2 regions of the Pseudomonas sp. TE24901 genome follow, and region 1 is predicted to be linked to the other one. Evidence: predicted binding sites of a transcription regulator. Region 1 holds the regulator's gene; the other holds the start of a gene.
What was found. The regulator sigma-54, encoded in region 1, starts transcription at its own class of promoters, with help from an activator protein. The targets are predictions, from matches to a motif close to ANTGGCATNNANNTTGCTNT.
Positions count from the first base shown of each region.

Region 2: a site for sigma-54 is predicted at 3,377-3,396, ahead of glnK (P-II family nitrogen regulator). Genes of this name have one in related genera too.

Region 1 is NZ_JBSSAF010000002.1:221,604-231,290, forward strand. It holds gene ACVWVP_RS04700 (ZIP family metal transporter) at 1-474, shown strand, start outside; gene ACVWVP_RS04705 (HPr family phosphocarrier protein) at 579-851, opposite strand; gene rapZ (RNase adapter RapZ) at 868-1,725, opposite strand; gene ptsN (PTS IIA-like nitrogen regulatory protein PtsN) at 1,728-2,192, opposite strand; gene hpf (ribosome hibernation-promoting factor, HPF/YfiA family) at 2,203-2,508, opposite strand; gene ACVWVP_RS04725 (RNA polymerase factor sigma-54) at 2,584-4,077, opposite strand; gene lptB (LPS export ABC transporter ATP-binding protein) at 4,262-4,987, opposite strand; gene lptA (lipopolysaccharide transport periplasmic protein LptA) at 4,987-5,520, opposite strand; gene lptC (LPS export ABC transporter periplasmic protein LptC) at 5,507-6,079, opposite strand; gene ACVWVP_RS04745 (KdsC family phosphatase) at 6,088-6,612, opposite strand; gene ACVWVP_RS04750 (KpsF/GutQ family sugar-phosphate isomerase) at 6,612-7,586, opposite strand; gene ACVWVP_RS04755 (ATP-binding cassette domain-containing protein) at 7,899-8,708, shown strand; gene mlaE (lipid asymmetry maintenance ABC transporter permease subunit MlaE) at 8,708-9,505, shown strand; gene mlaD (outer membrane lipid asymmetry maintenance protein MlaD) at 9,505-9,687, shown strand, end outside.
Region 2 is NZ_JBSSAF010000001.1:447,855-457,541, forward strand. It holds gene ACVWVP_RS02105 (HAD family hydrolase) at 1-191, shown strand, start outside; gene sutA (transcriptional regulator SutA) at 388-714, opposite strand; gene ACVWVP_RS02115 (secondary thiamine-phosphate synthase enzyme YjbQ) at 818-1,243, opposite strand; gene ACVWVP_RS02120 (ammonium transporter) at 1,455-2,795, opposite strand; gene glnK (P-II family nitrogen regulator) at 2,830-3,168, opposite strand; gene ACVWVP_RS02130 (accessory factor UbiK family protein) at 3,591-3,851, shown strand; gene ACVWVP_RS02135 (YifB family Mg chelatase-like AAA ATPase) at 4,047-5,543, shown strand; gene ACVWVP_RS02140 (methyl-accepting chemotaxis protein) at 5,656-7,632, opposite strand; gene ACVWVP_RS02145 (LysR substrate-binding domain-containing protein) at 7,810-8,730, opposite strand; gene ACVWVP_RS02150 (NorM family multidrug efflux MATE transporter) at 8,881-9,687, shown strand, end outside.

The DNA.
Region 1 (9,687 bases):
GAAATGTTGGTGGGCACACCGGATAAGCCTGTGATTCCTCCACGTATCTGGTTGTTCGTGTTTGCCATCATTGCCCACAATATTCCCGAAGGCATGGCCGTGGGCGTCTCCGCAGGCGGTGGCATGCCAGATGCCGACAGCCTGGCCATGGGCATCGCCTTGCAGGATGTACCCGAAGGCCTGGTGATTGCGTTGGTATTGGCCGGCGCGGGGATGTCGCGGGTCAAGGCGTTCTTGATCGGCGCAGCGTCAGGCTTGGTGGAGCCGGTATTCGCAGTGCTTTGCGCCTGGCTGGTCAGCCTGGCCGAAGTGCTGTTGCCGCTTGGGTTGGCGTTGGCGGCGGGTGCGATGCTGTTGGTCGTGACCCACGAGGTCATCCCGGAGTCGCGGCGCAATGGTCACGAAAAGCTCGCCAGCCTGGGGCTGTGCATCGGCTTCTGCTTGATGATGGTGATGGACACGGCCTTGGGATAAATCGCTTCTGTAGGAGCCCGGCTTGCCGGCGATGGCGTCCTCAGGTCCAACACCTGACTCAAAGGCCTCATCGCCGGCAAGCCGGGCTCCTACAAGGGATGGGGCTATTCGCCTTCGTCGAAGTAGTTGTTGATCAACGCCACCAGTGCAGCCATGGCTTCGTCTTCCTGTTCGCCTTCCGTCTTCAGGTGAATCTTGGTGCCCTTGCCGGCTGCCAGCATCATCATGGCCATGATGCTCTTGCCGTCGACCATCGATTCCGGTGTGCGACCGGCGCGGATCTGGCAAGGAAACTGCCCGGCCACGCCGACGAATTTGGCTGAGGCACGGGCGTGCAGGCCTAGCTTGTTGATGATTTCAATTTCCAGAGCGGGCATCGCGCAGGTGTTCCTTTCAGCTAAGGTCGCGGTGGCGGACCTGGACGTTCTTGAGGGTTTGTTGCAGCACCTGGCCCAGGCGCTCGGTCAGGTAGACGGAGCGGTGGTGACCACCGGTGCAGCCGATGGCAATGGTGACGTACGCGCGATTGCTCGCGGCAAAGCGGGGTAGCCATTTGAGCAGGTAGCTGGAGATATCCTGGAACATCTCTTCAACATCCGGCTGCGCGGCCAGGTATTCGGCTACAGGCAAGTCCAGCCCGGATTGTTCGCGCAGTTCCGGCTTCCAGTAAGGGTTGGGCAGGCAGCGCACATCGAACACCAGGTCGGCGTCCACCGGCATGCCGCGCTTGAAGCCGAACGACTCCACGAGAAACGCCGTGCCAGGTTCCGGTTGGTTGAGCAGGCGCAGCTTGATGGCATCGCGCAACTGATACAGATTGAGGCTGGTGGTGTTGATCTTGAGGTCGGCGAGGTCAATGATCGGGCCCAGCAACTTGGTTTCATCCTCGATGGCTTCTGCCAGGGAGCGATGGGGGCTGCTGAGGGGGTGACGTCGGCGGGTCTCGGAAAAGCGCTTGAGCAGGGTTTCTTCGTCGGCGTCCAGGTACAGCACATCACAATGAATATGCTTGGCCCTGACCTCCTCGAGCAGTTGCGGAAAACGCTCAAGGTGGCTGGGCAGGTTGCGGGCATCAATCGAAACGGCAACCAGGGGCTGGGCCAGCTCGGTGTGGATCAGTGCGCGTTCCGCCAGCTCCGGCAGCAGGCCGGCCGGCAGGTTGTCGATGCAATAAAAGCCGTTGTCCTCAAGGACATTGAGGGCAGTGCTTTTACCCGAGCCGGAGCGGCCGCTGACGATGATCAAACGCATGATTACTGCCCGTTCTGTTCATCCAGGACAACCTGATAAAGCGCCTCATTGCTGCTGGCGCCGCGCAGTTTGTCGCGTACGTCCTTGCGGTCAAGCATGCTGGCGATCTGCCGAAGCAGTTCCAGGTGCGCATCGGTGGCGGCTTGCGGGACCAGCAGGACAAACAGCAGGTCGACCGGGGCGCCGTCGATGGCGTCGAAATCGATGGGAGCTTCAAGGTGCAGCAGGGCACTGACAGGTGTTTCGCAACCCTTGAGACGGCAGTGGGGGATGGCGATGCCGTTGCCAAAACCGGTGGAGCCGAGTTTTTCACGGGCAATCAGCGCGTCGAAGACATCTTGCATCTCCAGATCCGGCACTTCGCGCGCGATCAGGTTGGCAATTTGTTCGAGGGCTTTTTTCTTGCTGCCGCCCGGCACGTTCACGAGTGAACGGCCGGGGGTCAGGATGGTTTCAAGTCGGATCATGGGGGGAGAGTTAACGACCTGTACCTTGCATCAGGTGCAGATTCTTTTCCTTATGCTTTATGAGTTGGCGGTCCAGCTTGTCGTAGAGCGAGTCGATCGCCGCGTACATGTCTTCATGCTCCGCATTGGCGACGAGCTTTGCATTCGGTACGTGCAGGGTGGCCTCGATTTTCTGCTTGAGCTTATCGACCTCCATGATGACCTGCACGTTGGTGATCTTGTCAAAATGCCCTGCCAGCTTGTTCAGCTTGCTTTCGGTGTATTCACGCAGGGGTTTGGTGACTTCCAGCTGGTGTCCACTGATGTTGACTTGCATACAGCTTCTCCTTCGTTGCCAGTGCATAAAGCGGCAGGCCGGGGTGCCTGCCACTGGAACGCTGTGGCCCGCCCGTCACATCAAACGCTTACGCTCGCTGGAAGGCGCGATCCCGAGGGACTCGCGGTACTTGGCGACGGTTCGACGGGCGACCTGAATGCCTTGTGCCTCCAGTAAACCAGCGATCTTACTGTCACTCAATGGCTTTTTCTGATTTTCAGCGGCAACCAGTTTTTTGATGATCGCGCGGATCGCCGTGGACGAGCATTCGCCGCCTTCGGAGGTGCTGACGTGGCTGGAGAAAAAGTATTTCAGTTCATAAATACCCCGTGGGGTATGCATGAATTTCTGCGTGGTCACCCGGGAGATCGTCGATTCATGCATACCCACTGCTTCGGCGATGTCATGCAGCACCAGCGGCTTCATCGCCTCGTCGCCGTATTCCAGGAAGCCGCGCTGGTGCTCGACGATCTGGGTGGCGACTTTCATCAGGGTTTCGTTGCGGCTTTGCAGGCTCTTGATGAACCAGCGCGCTTCCTGCAACTGGTTGCGCATGAAGGTGTTGTCGGCGCTGGTGTCGGCACGACGTACAAAACCGGCGTACTGCGGGTTGACGCGCAAGCGTGGTACCGACTCCTGGTTAAGCTCCACCAGCCAGCGCTCGTTGTCCTTGCGTACGATCACGTCAGGGACGACGTATTCAGCTTCGCTGGACTCGATCTGCGAACCGGGGCGTGGGTTGAGGCTCTGGACCAGCTCGATGACCTGGCGCAGGTCGTCTTCCTTGAGCTTCATGCGGCGCATGAGCTGGCTGTAGTCGCGGCTGCCCAGCAGGTCGATGTAGTCATTGACCAGGCGCTGGGCCTCGGCAAGCCAAGGCGTCTTGGCCGGAAGTTGGCGCAATTGCAGCAGCAGGCACTCGCTGAGGGTGCGGGCGCCAATGCCGGCCGGTTCGAATTGCTGGATTCGGTGCAGGACGGCTTCGATCTCGTCCAGCTCAATGTCCAGTTCCGGGTCGAATGCCTCAAGGATTTCCTCAAGGGTTTCGTCCAGGTAGCCCTGGTTATTGATGCAGTCGATCAGGGTGACGGCGATCAGGCGATCGGTGTCGGACATCGGTGCCAGGTTCAGTTGCCACAGCAGATGGCTCTGCAGGCTCTCGCCGGCTGACGTGCGGGTGGTGAAGTCCCACTCGTCATCGTCATTGCTTGGCAGGCTGCTGGCACTGGTCTGGTAGACGTCTTCCCAGGCCGTGTCCACGGGAAGCTCGTTGGGAATGCGTTCGTTCCATTCGCCGTCCTCCAGGTTGTCCACCGTCGGGGCGGTTTCCTGATAGGAGGGTTCCTGCACGTCGGAATTGGGTTTTTGCTCGATGTTGTCAGCCAGCGGGTCTGCATTGTCGAAGTCGTCGCCTTCTTCCTGGCGTTCGAGCATCGGATTGGACTCCAGGGCCTCCTGGATTTCCTGTTGCAGGTCCAGGGTCGACAATTGGAGCAGGCGGATGGCCTGTTGCAGCTGCGGTGTCATCGTCAGCTGCTGGCCCATTCTCAGGACTAGCGATGGTTTCATGGCAGGGGCTTAACACCTTATTCGCCGGCGCAATGCGCCATCCACGACAGGGCGCGTGAGCGCCAAACATAAGCAAATTATATGCCTGATATCGGGGGCTTTGCCTAGAGCGCGGTAACAATAAAAAAACTGAGGTTTTTATTGACTCCCGCGCGCGCTGGCGTTCGGCCTGACACCGCGACGCTTACAGGCGGAACTCGTGGCCCAGGTACACTTCCTTGACCAGTTCGTTGGCCAGGATGGTGGCGGAGTCGCCTTCGGCGATCAATTGGCCATCGTTGACGATATAAGCGGTTTCACAGATATCGAGGGTCTCGCGAACGTTGTGGTCAGTGATCAGTACGCCGATCCCCTTGGCCTTGAGGTGGTGGATGATCTGTTTGATATCGCCCACCGAAATCGGGTCGACGCCGGCGAACGGTTCGTCCAGCAGGATGAACTTCGGCGCGGTGGCCAATGCGCGGGCGATTTCCACACGGCGACGCTCGCCACCGGACAGGCTCATGCCCAGGTTGTCGCGGATGTGGTTGATATGGAATTCCTGCAGCAGGCTTTCCAGCTCCTTACGGCGGCCGTCACGGTCGAGTTCCTTACGGGTCTCCAGGATCGCCATGATGTTGTCCGAAACCGACAGTTTGCGGAAGATCGACGCTTCCTGGGGAAGATAGCCGATACCGGCGCGAGCACGACCGTGCATCGGCTGGTGGCTGACATCCAGGTCGTCGATCAGTACGCGACCCTGATCTGCCTGGACCAGGCCGACGATCATGTAGAAACAGGTGGTCTTGCCGGCACCGTTGGGGCCGAGCAGGCCGACGATCTGGCCGCTGTCGATCGACAGGCTGACGTCGCGCACGACCTGACGGCTTTTGTAGGCCTTGGCCAGATGCTGGGCTTTCAGGGTTGCCATTACTCGGCCTTCTTCTTCGGCTGGATAACCATGTCGATACGCGGACGAGGTGCGGTGACCTTGTTGCCATTGGCGCGACCGGCGTTGGCGACCTGTTTCACGGTGTCATAGGTGATTTTTTCACCTTCCGTGGTGTTGCCGTCGGTGCTGACGACCTTGGCCTGGTCAATCAGGACAATGCGGTTCTGCTGGGCGTGATACTGAATGGTCTTGCCATAGCCCTTCATCGGGGCGGTGTCGGCAGGTGCCTGCTTCTGTTCGAAATAGGCCAGGTTGCCCACCGAGGTCACGACGTCGATGTCGCCGCTCTTGGTGCGGGTCAGTGTCACCGTGTTGCCAGTGATCTTCATCGAGCCCTGGGTAATGATCACGCCACCGGTGTAGGTCGCGACGCCTTGCTTGTCATCCAGCTGCGCATCGTCAGCCTGGATGTGGATCGGTTGCTGGCTATCGTTCGGCAGAGCCCAGGCGCTCACGCTTCCCAGTGCTGCGCCCAGACCGAGCAAAATAGGGAGAGTTTTAACGAGCCTCATACTGTCCTCTTACGTTCGATAGCAGGTGTATCCTGCTTTCTTTCAAATACGCTTTCATTCCCTTGCCAGTCGATACACCGCCAGCGCCGTCGATTCTAACGTCTTGCTCGGTCTGCGCATATTGCTTCTGCGGGAATACGGTCATGCGACTGGTGGTGATCACGGTGTCGCGGTTCTTGTCGTCAGTGCGCGCAACGCGTACCGAGTCGATCAGTTCTACTTGGGTGCCGTCCGGGTTGACCTCGCCACGCTTGCTGGTGACGTGCCACGGAAACTCGGTGCCGCGATAGATGTTCATGTCGGGATTGGTCAGCAAGGTCACTTCAGTAGCCTTCAAGTGCTCGACCTTGTCCGACGTCATTTCGTACTGCACCTTGCCGTCGGGCAGGAACTGCACGCTTTTGGCGTTGATGGCGTAATAGTCGATGGCCCCGTCGTCAACCTGCGCTACAGGCTTGTCGAGGAAGCGCTCCGGGCTGATATTCCAGTAGCCCACCGCGAGGAACAGCGCGGCGATGACCCCGAATAGCAGGAAGTTGCGAATCTTTTTGCTCAGCATAAAACGCTCTATAAGTAGGCGGCGTGGGCCGCTTCAAGGCTGCCCTGGGCGCGCAGGATCAATTCGCAGAACTCACGCGCGGCACCTTCGCCGCCACGGGCCGTGGTGATGCCATGGGCGTGTTCACGAACAAATGCCGCCGCGTTGGCGACAGCCATGCCCAGGCCTACCCGGCGAATGACCGGCAGGTCGGGCAGGTCGTCACCGAGGTAGGCGACCTGCTCATAGCTTAGGTTGAGTTGGCCAAGAAGCTCGTCCAGAACCACCAGTTTATCCTCACGGCCCTGATACAGGTGAGGAATCCCCAGGTTTTGTGCACGACGTTCCACAACCGGGGTCTTGCGACCGCTGATAATGGCCGTTTGCACACCTGCCGCCATCAGCATCTTGATGCCCTGGCCGTCGAGGGTATTGAACGTCTTGAATTCGCTGCCGTCTTCGAGAAAGTACAGGCGGCCATCGGTCAGCACGCCGTCGACGTCGAAAATCGCCAGCTTGATGTTCTTGCCGCGTTGCAACAGGTCGCCTGTCATTACATTACTCCCGCACGCAGCAAGTCGTGCATGTTCAGGGCGCCGATAGGGCGGTCATCTTCATTGACCACCACCAGCGCGCCGATCTTGTGGTCTTCCATGATCTTCAGCGCTTCTGCAGCCAGCATTTCCGGGCGTGCGGTCTTGCCATGAGGGGTCATGACCGCATCGATGGTCGCGGTGTGGATGTCGATGGTGCGGTCCAGGGTGCGGCGCAAGTCGCCGTCGGTGAATACCCCGGCCAGGCGGCCATCGGCTTCCAGGATAACGGTCATGCCGAGGCCCTTGCGGGTCATTTCCATCAGCGCGTCCTTCAGTAGCGTGCCGCGCTGGACGTGAGGCAATTCATCGCCTGCATGCATGACGTTTTCCACTTTCAACAGCAGGCGGCGGCCCAGGGCGCCACCCGGATGGGAGAAAGCGAAGTCTTCTGCGGTAAAACCGCGGGCTTCCAGCAGGGCAACGGCCAGCGCATCACCCATGACCAGGGCGGCGGTGGTCGAGGACGTCGGCGCCAGGTTCAGCGGGCAGGCCTCGTGGGCCACGTGAACGTTGAGGTTCACTTCGGCGGCCTTGGCCAGCGTCGATTCCGGGTTGCCGGTGATGCTGATCATCTTGATGCCCAGGCGCTTGATCAACGGCAATAGGGTGACGATTTCGTTGGTGGTGCCGGAGTTGGACAGCGCCAGGATGATGTCATCCTTGGTGATCATGCCCATGTCGCCGTGGCTGGCTTCTGCCGGATGCACGAAAAACGAGGTGGTCCCGGTGCTTGCCAGCGTGGCGGCGATCTTGTTGCCGATGTGTCCGGATTTACCCATGCCGACCACAACAACGCGGCCTTTGCTGGCCAGAATCATCTCGCAGGCGCGTACGAAATCCGCGTCGATATGGGCCAGCAAGCCCTCTACGGCTTCGAGCTCGAGGCGGATGGTGCGCTGTGCGGATTGAATAAGGTCGCTGGATTGGCTCATGTCTGAAATCGTATAGCCTGACGAAAAGTCGGCGATTATAGCGGTAATGATCAATTCCCTCACGCAAGTTCGTCAGGCTTTATTCACAAGGCGTCAGAGATTCCGCTCCCGCCCAACACAGTCGGCAATGTTTTTCCCTGTCGTCAATCTGAACAAGCGCAGTTCCGGCCTTGGGGGCGCCGCACCAGCAGTGATATAGTTCGCCGCCAGTTCGGTTCACCCAACCCATGTGGCTACCTGCTTGCACATCCGTTGCAAACGAATGTCGTACACATGGTGTCTGAGTGAGAGGCTGCATCCCAAGGAGTTTAGATGAGTGCCGATAACGCCTACGCGGTCGAGCTGAAGGGCCTTACCTTCAAGCGCGGGACGCGCAGCATCTTCAATAACGTCGATATTCGCATTCCCCGCGGCAAGGTCACGGGCATCATGGGCCCTTCAGGCTGTGGCAAGACCACCCTGTTGCGCCTGATGGGCATGCAATTGCGGCCCAGTGCCGGCGAAGTGTGGGTCAATGGACAGAACCTGCCGACGCTGTCGCGCAGCGACCTGTTCGATGCGCGCAAGCACATGGGTGTGCTGTTCCAGAGCGGTGCGTTGTTCACCGATCTCGATGTATTCGAAAACGTGGCGTTTCCGCTGCGGGTGCATACCCAGCTGTCCGATGAAATGATTCGTGACATTGTGTTGCTGAAACTGCAGGCCGTGGGCCTTCGCGGTGCCGTCGACCTGATGCCTGACGAACTGTCCGGTGGCATGAAGCGCCGTGTCGCACTGGCGCGGGCCATCGCCCTCGACCCGCAGATCCTCATGTACGACGAACCGTTCGTGGGCCAGGATCCGATCGCCATGGGCGTATTGGTACGCCTCATTCGACTGCTCAACGATGCGCTGGGTATCACCAGTATCGTGGTTTCCCATGACCTGGCCGAAACCGCGAGCATCGCCGACTACCTCTATGTCGTCGGTGATGGCCAGGTGTTGGGGCAGGGCACTCCAGAAGAGTTGATGAACGCCGATAACCCGCGCATTCGCCAATTCATGACCGGCGATCCTGATGGCCCGGTGCCTTTTCATTTTCCGGCAGCGGACTACCGCTCAGATCTTCTGGGGAAGCGCTGATGCGCAAGACATCTCTTATCGAAAAGGTTCGCCTTTTCGGCCGCTCGGGCATCGACATTGTCGAAGTGCTGGGCCGTTCCACCCTCTTCCTGTTTCATGCCTTGCTCGGTCGTGGCGGCATCGGCGGCGGTTTTGGCCTGCTGATCAAGCAGTTGCACTCGGTGGGCGTGATGTCCCTGGTGATCATCGTCGTTTCCGGCGTGTTCATTGGCATGGTGCTGGCGCTGCAGGGTTTCAACATTCTGTCCAGTTACGGTTCGGAGCAGGCGGTGGGGCAGATGGTCGCCCTGACGCTGTTGCGTGAACTGGGGCCGGTGGTCACCGCCTTACTGTTTGCCGGGCGCGCCGGTTCTGCCCTGACGGCAGAAATCGGCAATATGAAGTCCACCGAACAGCTGTCCAGCCTGGAAATGATCGGCGTGGACCCGCTCAAGTACATCGTCGCCCCGCGCCTGTGGGCCGGCTTCATTTCCCTGCCGCTGCTGGCAATGATCTTCAGCGTGGTCGGTATCTGGGGCGGTTCGTGGGTGGCGGTTGACTGGCTGGGCGTCTATGACGGTTCCTACTGGGCCAACATGCAGAACAGCGTGACCTTCAGTGGTGACGTGCTCAACGGCATCATCAAAAGCATCGTTTTCGCCTTTGTAGTGACCTGGATCGCCGTATTCCAAGGCTACGACTGTGAGCCCACCTCAGAAGGGATCAGTCGCGCCACCACCAAGACCGTTGTGTACGCCTCGCTGGCGGTACTGGGCCTTGACTTCATTTTGACCGCCTTGATGTTTGGAGATTTCTGATGCAAAACCGCACTGTGGAAATCGGTGTCGGCCTTTTCTTGCTGGCTGGCATCCTGGCTTTACTGTTGCTGGCCCTGCGGGTCAGTGGCCTGTCGGCCAGCCCCACCGCCGATACTTATAAACTTTATGCGTACTTCGACAATATCGCCGGTTTGACGGTCAGAGCTAAAGTGACCATGGCC
Region 2 (9,687 bases), on a different contig from region 1:
GCGGCGTGGACGCGAGCCAGGCGGTGCATATTGGCGATCATCCGGGAGATGACATCGCCGGGGCACAGCAGGCGGGGCTGCGGGCGGTGTGGTTCAACCCGACGGGTAAGGTGTGGGACGCGGATAAGCGCCCGGATGCAGAAATCCGCAGCTTGAACGAGCTGCCGCCACTGCTGCGCAACTGGCAGTAACACCAGCGATCAAAATGTGGGAGCGGGCTTGCTCGCGAATGCGGTGTATCAGTGCCAGATGAGCTGGCTGACCCACCGCATTCGCGAGCAAGCCCGCTCCCACATTAGATTCACAGTGACTTGTAGAAAAACTTATTCCAGGCATGAAAAAGCCCGCAGCGACGGCGGGCTCTTTCCTACAAGCAGGTGGCTGACCTCAGATAGGTCGGCTGCCGTACTTGTTATCCGGCTTCTTCGGTGGATCTGCCACCACGTTGGCCTCGACTTCCTGCACTTTGCCGCCTTTGGCGAGGAATTCTTCCATCGCACGGGCCAGCGCATCGCGCTCTTTGTTCTTGGCTTCAACGCTCGGCAGTTCGTCTACCGACACAGCAGCCTTGGCTTTGCCTTTGGCGGCTGGAGCAGGTACATCATCGCCACCGTCGTCGTCAGCAACGTCTTCCGCCGCCGCTTCAAGACCTTCTTCGGTGTCGTCTTCGTCACCTACTTCGAGTTCGTCGTTTTCCAGATCATCGTCGCTCATGTTCTACCTCATGACTTGCGAAAAGCAGATTAGTTATAGCCCAGCTTCACCAACTGTCGAAGGCTGCCGGAAAAAAATCAACATCCACTGGATTTCCAGTGGCTTATGCCTCTTCACCGTGCAAGGTGACGAGGACTTTACGAGCACCGCCATGATCACGGTGCTCGCCCAGATAAACACCTTGCCAGGTCCCCATCGCCAAGCGGCCGGCCTTGACCGGCAAACTCAGCTGGCAGCCCAGGAGACTGGCCTTGAAGTGCGCCGGCAGGTCATCCGGACCTTCGTCGTTGTGTTCGAATCCGGCGCGGCCTTGCGGCACCAGCGAATTGAAGTAACGCTCGAAGTCACGGCGAACCGCCGGATCGGCATTCTCGTTGACGGTCAACGAGGCCGAGGTGTGCTGCAGCCACAGGTGCAAAAGCCCCACACGACAGGCCTTCAATTCAGGCAAGCCGGCCAGCAACTCATCGGTCACCAGGTGAAAGCCCCGGGGCTTTGCCCGCAGGGTAATCAGGGTCTGTTGCCACATACAGTTCTCCGCCCATCGGCGCGCATTCTAGCGCGCTCTGGGAAAAAACAAAGTGTCGAATACGCCTACATGCCTGTAAGACATTCGCATGCTCAAAAGTGCCGCGTGCGCCCCATCACAAACTCGACGCAAAAACCGGTACAGCGCCCTATGACTGACAAACACCAGACAAAAAAATGCCCGGCAAGCCGGGCATCTTTTTTTCGCGTACTTACAAGTTGTAGCCGCGTTCGTTGTGTTGCGCCAGGTCGAGGCCAACCGCCTCTTCTTCTTCGGTAACCCGCAGACCCATCACGGCATCCAGCACCTTGAGGATGATGAAGGTCACGATGGCCGTGTAGATCACGGTGAAGCCGACGCCTTTGCACTGGATCCAGACTTGCGCCGCGATGTCAGTGGTGGCCGCGTTGAAGCCGCCCAGCGAAGGGGCAGCGAACACGCCGGTCAGGATCGCACCGAGGATACCGCCGATGCCGTGCACGCCGAAGGCGTCCAGGGAGTCGTCGTAGCCCAGTTTGCGTTTCAGGGTAGTGGCGCAGAAGAAGCACACCACGCCCGCTGCCAGGCCGATCACCAGGGCGCCCATCGGGCCCACGGTGCCAGCGGCCGGCGTGATTGCGACCAGGCCAGCCACCACACCCGAGGCAATGCCCAGTGCGCTTGGCTTACCGTGGGTGACCCACTCGGCGAACATCCAGCCCAGGGCCGCAGCAGCGGTCGCGATCTGGGTAACCAGCATCGCCATGCCGGCAGTGCCGTTAGCCGCCGCAGCGGAACCGGCGTTGAAGCCGAACCAGCCGACCCACAGCATCGCCGCGCCCACCAGGGTGTAACCCAGGTTGTGCGGTGCCATTGGCGTGGTCGGGAAACCTTTGCGCTTGCCCAGTACCAGGCACGCCACCAGGCCAGCCACACCGGCGTTGATGTGCACCACGGTGCCGCCAGCGAAGTCCAGCACGCCCCAGTCGCCCAGCAACGAACCCGGACCGCCCCATACCATGTGGGCAATCGGCGCGTAGACCAGGGTGAACCAGACGCCCATGAAGATCAGCATCGCGGAGAACTTCATGCGCTCGGCGAAAGCACCGACGATCAGCGCAGGGGTGATGATGGCGAAGGTCATCTGGAAGGTGACGAACACCGCTTCAGGGAACAGCGCCGCAGGGCCGGTGATGCTTGCCGGGGTGACGCCCGACAGGAACAACTTGGACAGGCCGCCCACGAAGGAGTTGAAGTTGACGACGCCTGCTTCCATGCCGGTGGTGTCGAACGCCATGCTGTAGCCGTAGACGAACCACAGAATGGTGATCAGGCCGGTGATGGCGAAGCACTGCATCATCACGGACAGAATGTTTTTGGAGCGAACCATGCCGCCGTAGAACAGCGCCAGGCCCGGAATGGTCATGAACAGTACCAGCGCGGTGGATGTGAGCATCCACGCGGTGTCGCCGGAATTGAGGACTGGAGCAGGGGCTGGATCCGCCGCCAATGCCAGGGCCGGCATTACGAGGGACAACAGGGCTCCTAGCCCTGCGAATTTACGCAGAGTCATATTGTTTTCTCCTGGGGCGTTGGGGTTTGGCGGCTTAGATTGCGTCGGTATCGGTTTCGCCGGTACGGATGCGAATAGCCTGTTCCAGATTGACCACGAAGATCTTGCCGTCACCGATCTTGCCGGTGTTGGCGGCCTTGGTTATCGCCTCGATAACCCGGTCAAGATCCTTGTCGTCAATGGCGACATCAATCTTCACCTTCGGCAGGAAATCGACCACGTATTCCGCGCCGCGATACAGCTCGGTGTGACCCTTCTGCCGACCGAAGCCTTTGACCTCAGTAACGGTAATGCCCTGCACGCCGATCTCGGACAATGACTCGCGTACATCGTCCAACTTGAACGGCTTGATGATGGCAGTGACTAGCTTCATGAAAACTCTCTCCCGAATTGGTGGACTTGCCCCAGGAAAACAAACCCGTCTCAAGTCTAAGCGCAGTGCCTGGCTTTGTAACGCGTCGTCGCCTCGGCATTTGCCTTTGCGACGCCAGCGAACCACTGGTGACGAAACCTGTACCCCTGATCCGTCGGCGCACTGCATTCGTCACAGCGACTGCATCAGTGCATGGGTCATGATCGTCTAAGCAGAAACCTTGCCAGCTCCGTAAAAATCACTGAAATCAGTCCTTTGCCCACTTATGCCCACCTCCGGGGCTTTTTCGCGGCGGCAATGCGCACAAAAACAGTGCGCCACTGCCCGCCCCACTGCGCGAAAAGCGTGCGCGCCCGCCCGTGAAAAAGACTATAGACGGTGCGTGGTACACTGCCGGCCAACAGTTTTCCGGAATATTTCCCATGCTCGCGCCCAAAGACCTCCTCGACGCCCTGAGCGGCCACGCCTCTCGCCTGTTCAGCGGCGACACCCCGCTGCCCCGCAACGAAATCGAAAGCCAGTTCAAGGCGCTGCTGCAAAGCGGCTTCAGCAAACTCGACCTGGTCAGCCGGGAAGAGTTTGATAGCCAGATGGTCGTGCTGGCCCGTACGCGTGCACGGCTGGAGAGCCTGGAGGCGAAGGTGGCAGAGCTGGAAGCACGGCTGACACCGCCCACTGAATAACGCCGCCCTCTGTAGGAGCTGGCTTGCCAGCGATGAGGCCCTCAGGCTCAACACCTGCCTCCAGGTCGCCATCGCCGGCAAGCCGGCTCCTACAGGTTACCGATATGTTCTGTAAAACCTCCCCCGCCTCGCTCTCTCCCACCTCGTCTACCCTTGAAAAACCGCAGGAAGCGGCCCTCCATTCAAGGAACGAGCATGTCCCTCGCCATCGTCCACAGCCGCGCCCAAATCGGCGTTGAAGCCCCTGCCGTCACCGTAGAAGTGCACATGGCCAACGGCCTGCCATCCCTGACCCTGGTCGGCCTGCCCGAAACCGCCGTCAAGGAGAGCAAAGACCGCGTACGCAGCGCGATCCTCAACAGCGCACTGCAATACCCCGCCCGCCGTATCACCCTCAACCTCGCGCCCGCCGACCTGCCCAAGGACGGCGGGCGTTTTGATCTGGCGATTGCCCTGGGGATCCTCGCGGCCAGCGCGCAGGTGCCGTCGTTGATGCTCGACGATGTGGAATGCCTGGGGGAACTTGCGCTGTCGGGCGAGGTGCGCGCAGTGAAGGGAGTGTTGCCAGCTGCGCTGGCGGCACGCAAGGCCGGGCGCACCGTGATAGTGCCCCGGGCGAATGCCGAGGAGGCGTGCCTGGCGGCGGGGTTGAAGGTGATCGCGGCGGACCATCTGCTGCAAGTGGTGGCGCACCTCAATGGGCATCAGCCCATCGAGCCCTACACATCTGATGGTTTGCAGTACCTGAACAAACCTTACCCGGACTTGAGCGAAGTCCAGGGTCAACTGGCAGCCAAGCGTGCGCTGCTGATCGCGGCGGCGGGCGCGCATAACCTGCTGTTGAGCGGGCCACCCGGTACGGGCAAGACCTTGCTCGCCAGCCGCCTGCCGGGCCTGCTGCCACCGCTGAGTGAACAGGAAGCCCTGGAAGTCGCGGCAATTCAGTCCGTCGTCAGCCTGGCTCCCTTGAGCCACTGGCCTCATAGGCCATTTCGTCAGCCCCACCATTCGGCGTCCGGCCCGGCCTTGGTGGGGGGCGGGTCGAAGCCGCAGCCGGGGGAGATCACACTGGCCCATCACGGTGTGCTGTTCCTGGATGAACTGCCGGAGTTCGATCGCAAGGTGCTTGAGGTGCTGCGTGAACCCCTGGAGTCTGGGCACATCGTGATTTCCCGCGCTCGCGACCGGGTGAGTTTCCCGGCACGCTTCCAGCTGGTGGCGGCCATGAACCCCTGCCCTTGCGGCTACCTGGGCGAACCCAGTGGGCGCTGCCGCTGCACGCCGGAACAGATACAACGCTACCGCAACAAGCTCTCCGGGCCGCTGCTGGACCGCATCGACCTGCACCTGACCGTTGCACGGGAAAGCACAGCGCTGAACCCGACACCGCAGGCCGGCGACGATACCGCCAGTGCCTCCAGGCAGGTCTGCGCAGCCCGTGAACGCCAGCAACGGCGCCAGGGTTGTGCCAATGCCTTTCTGGACCTGCCGGGGTTACGCCAGCACTGCCAGCTGTCGAAGGTCGATGAAGGCTGGCTGGAGACCGCCTGCGAGCGGCTGACCTTGTCCCTGCGGGCGGCTCACAGGCTGTTGAAAGTGGCGCGGACCCTGGCCGACCTTGAGCAGACAGACGCAATCGCACGCCATCACCTGCAAGAGGCCCTGCAATATCGGCCGGCAGCCATCACCTGAGCGCAACACCTACCAGGGTAGGAGCCGGCTTGCCGGCGATGGCTGCCTCAAGGTTTGCGCGAGGCCTGAGGGCCTCATCGCCGGCAAGCCGGCGCCTACAGGGGGCGGGGTGTCAGCGGAAGCGGTCGACCTCTTGGCGCAAGCCCGCCGCCAGGGTTTCCAGTTCCTTGGCGGTGATCGCCAGGTTCGACACCACTTCACGCTGTTCGCTGTTGGCCAGCGCAATGCTTTGCAGGTTGCTGCTGAGCACGTTCGCGGTGCTGCTCTGTTCCTGGGTCGCGGTGGTGATCGCCGCAAATTGCTGGCCGGCCGAGCGGCTTTGCTCGTCGATGCGCGCCAGGGCCGAAGCCACGTCGGCGTTACGCGACAGGCCTTCTTGCATCAACACATTGCCGCGCTCCATGGTGCTGATGGCGTTGCCGGTTTCCTGCTGGATGCTCTGGATCATCCCGGAGATTTCATCAGTGGCCTCACGGGTACGCGACGCCAGGTTGCGCACCTCGTCGGCGACCACCGCGAAACCACGGCCTTGCTCGCCGGCCCGTGCAGCTTCGATGGCGGCGTTCAGCGCCAACAGGTTGGTCTGCTCGGCAATCGAGGTGATCACTCCCACAATCCCGCCGATTTCCTGGGAGCGCTGGCCCAAGGTGTTGATCACCGTGGCCGTGCTGTTCAGTGCCGTGGCGATATGTTCCAGCGACGACGAGGCTTCTTGCATCGAGGTGCGACCGATGCGCGTCTGCTGGGCATTTTCCTGGGCCAGGCGTTCGGTGTTGCCCATGTTGTCGGCGATGTTCAACGAGGTGGCACTGAACTCTTCCACTGCGCCGGCCATGCTGGTGATCTCGCCGGACTGCTGTTCCATGCCTTCATAAGCGCCACCGGACAACCCGGACAAGGCCTGTGCTCGGCTGTTGACCTCTTCGGCCGCCTTGCGGATGTGCGAGACCATGGTCGACAAGGCTTCACCCATCTGGTTGAAGCTGCGTGCCAACTGGCCGATTTCGTCATGGCTGGCCACGTTCAAGCGTGCGCTCAAATCGCCGGCGCCCAGGGCTTCGGCCTGGCGCACCAGGTCACTCAACGGCTGCAGTTTGCTGCGCAGCAGCCAGACCGCCGCGCCGACCGCCAGCAGCATTGCCAGCACGCTACCGATTACCAGGCGAATACCTACCGCCCAAGTGACTGCGCGGATCTCGGACTTCGGCATGCTTGCCACCACCGACCACGGGCCGCCTTCGAACGGCACCGAGACGCTGTAGAAATCTTCGTTCTTGTCACTCCAGAAGCGGCCTTCACCGGGCTTCTTCGCCAGGTCGAGCATCACCGGGATCGCCTGATCCAGCGCCTGCACGCCCGCCGGTGGCACCAACCAATGTTTCTGTTCGTCCAACAGCGCCAGCGAGCCGGTCTGGCCGATACGGAAGCGCTTGAGGTTGTCGAACTGGGCCTTCTGCTCGTCGGTGTAGTCAAAGCCGATGAACAACACGGCGATGACCTTGCCGCTGGCGTCACGCACCGGGGTGTACTGGGTCATGTAGGAGCGGTCGAACAGCACGGCCCGGCCCACGTAATTCTGCCCTGACAGCAGGCGCTGGTACGCCGGGTGCTGGTGGTCGAGCACGGTACCGATGGCACGGTTTCCGTCCTGCTTGGTCAGGGAGGTGCTGATACGAATGAAGTCCTCGCCGCTGCGCACGAACACCGTGGCCACGCCGCCGGACATCTGCTTGAACTCATCCACTTCATCAAAGTTGTTGTTCAGCACCTCCTCGCCCAGGTACAGGCTTGGGGTTTGCACGCCGGCCACGGTGACTGGCTGGTCTGCACGCACGCTCAGGCCGGCGCCGAAGCGCTTTTCGAACAGCCCGCTCAAACGCTGGGTACTCTCGCGCAAGGTGCTGTGGAAGGTATTGAGTTGGTCGGCCAGCAAACGCGCCTCGCTGGCCAGGTGTTCCTCGCGGGTGTCGAGGTTGGCCGAGTCGAGGGAACGCAAGGCAAAGACGGTACTGCCGCTGATGACGACAGCCAGAATAACGGCCAAGGCGAGGCCTAGTTGGGAGGCGATCCGAGCGCGAGGTTGAGACATGACAGCTCCTGGCCGAGGCCAGGATCATCCTGATCTCATAGCGCTGCTCGGCAAATTATCTGGTGGGAAACGTTGGTGCACGATGGTTCCAACACACCTTCTTCGGCGGGCGCGGGCAATACTTGAGCGATTCACAGGGGTATCGCGCAAACGATTGCACGAACGGTAGGCCGCGCATCAGTCGAGGCGCTGCACCTGAGGCAATTCCATGGCCTTGACTTCGCCCTGAAGAAACTCCGCCAAACGTCGCAGCCGCTCTCCCCCGGGGCGGGTTTTCGGCCACACCAAGTAATAGTTTTCACCACTGGCGACTGCGGTGGGCCACGGCAGGCTCAACCGCCCCTGAGCCACGTCCTCCGCCACCATCAGCAGGTCGCCCATGGACACCCCGTAGCCCCGCGCGGCAGCAATCATGCCCAGTTCAAGGGTATCGAACACCTGCCCGCCCTTGAGCGACACCTGGGACGACAAGCCCATGCGCTCCAGCCAATTGCGCCAGTCGCGACGGTCGGGCGTGGGATGCAGCAACTCGGCGGTGGCCAGGCGCGCTGCATCCCAGGGCCCATCCTCAAGCAGGTTGGGCGCCCCCACTGGAATCAGCAACTCGGGGAACAGGTAACTGGCTTCCCAATCGGCCGGGAAATGTCCGTAGCTCAGCAGCACCGCACAATCGAACGGCTCCTGATTGAAGTCCACCTCATCCACGCTCATCCACGCACTGGTCAGTTGCACCTCGTTGCCCGGCTGCAACGCCCGGAAACGACTGAGCCGCGCCAGCAGCCAGCGCATGGTCAGGGTCGAGGGTGCTTTCATGCGCAGGATGTCGTCTTCGGCATTCAGGGTATGGCAGGCCCGCTCCAGCGCGGCAAAGCCTTCACGCACGCCGGGCAACAGCAGGCGCGCCGCTTCGGTGAGTTGCAGGGTGCGCCCGCTGCGCTGGAACAGGCGACAGGCAAAATGCTCTTCCAGCGTACGGATATGCCGGCTGACCGCACTCTGGGTGATCGACAGCTCCTCGGCGGCGCGCGTGAAGGAGTTATGCCGGGACGCAGCCTCAAATGCACGCAGGGCATAAAGCGGAGGGAGGCGGCGCGACATACGGAAAACTCCTACAAACCAAAGCAGCACCCTAGCAGAATCCGTATACATGAGTATTAGTCATGCGAACGATCGCTTTTATCCTTTTGTGCAATGCACCAGAAGCGCCGAGAATCGACCCTTCCCCACCCCTCTGACTTTTCGAGCGTGATGATCATGCAGCATCCGGCGCGTACCGAACTCTGGGCCATCCTGCGGCTGTCAGGGCCGTTGATTGCCTCACAGTTGGCGCACATGCTGATGGTGCTGACCGACACCCTGATGATGGCCCGCCTGAGCCCCGAAGCCCTGGCCGGTGGTGGCCTGGGCGCGGCCAGCTATTCCTTTGTGTCGATTTTCTGCATCGGCGTGATTGCTGCCGTGGGCACCCTGGTGGCCATTCGGCACGGCGCGGGCGATATCGACGGCGCCACCCGCCTGACCCAGGCCGGGCTGTGGCTGGCGTGGCTGATGGCGCTGGCGGCGGGTCTGCTGCTGTGGAACCTCAAGCCGCTGTTGCTGATGTTTGGCCAGACCGAAGCCAACGTGCACTCGGCCGGGCAATTCCTGACGATCCTGCCGTTTGCCCTGCCGGGTTTCCTCAGTTTCATGACACTGCGCGGTTTTACCAGCGCGATTGGCAAGGCGCAGCCGGTGATGGTGATCAGCCTGTGCGGTGCGGTGGCCAACTACCTGCTCAACCACGCACTGATCGAAGGCATGTTCGGCCTGCCGAAACTGGGGCTGATGGGCATTGGCCTGGTCACCGCCCTTGTCGCCAACAGCATGGCCCTGGCGCTGTGGTGGTACATCCGCAGTAATCGGACCTACTCGGCCTACCCGCTGGGCAAAGGCCTGCTGCGTCTCAACACCCAGTATTTGCGCGAGCTGTGGCGCCTGGGCCTGCCGATCGGCGGCACCTATGCGGTGGAAGTCGGATTGTTTGCCTTCGCCGCGTTGTGCATGGGCACCATGGGC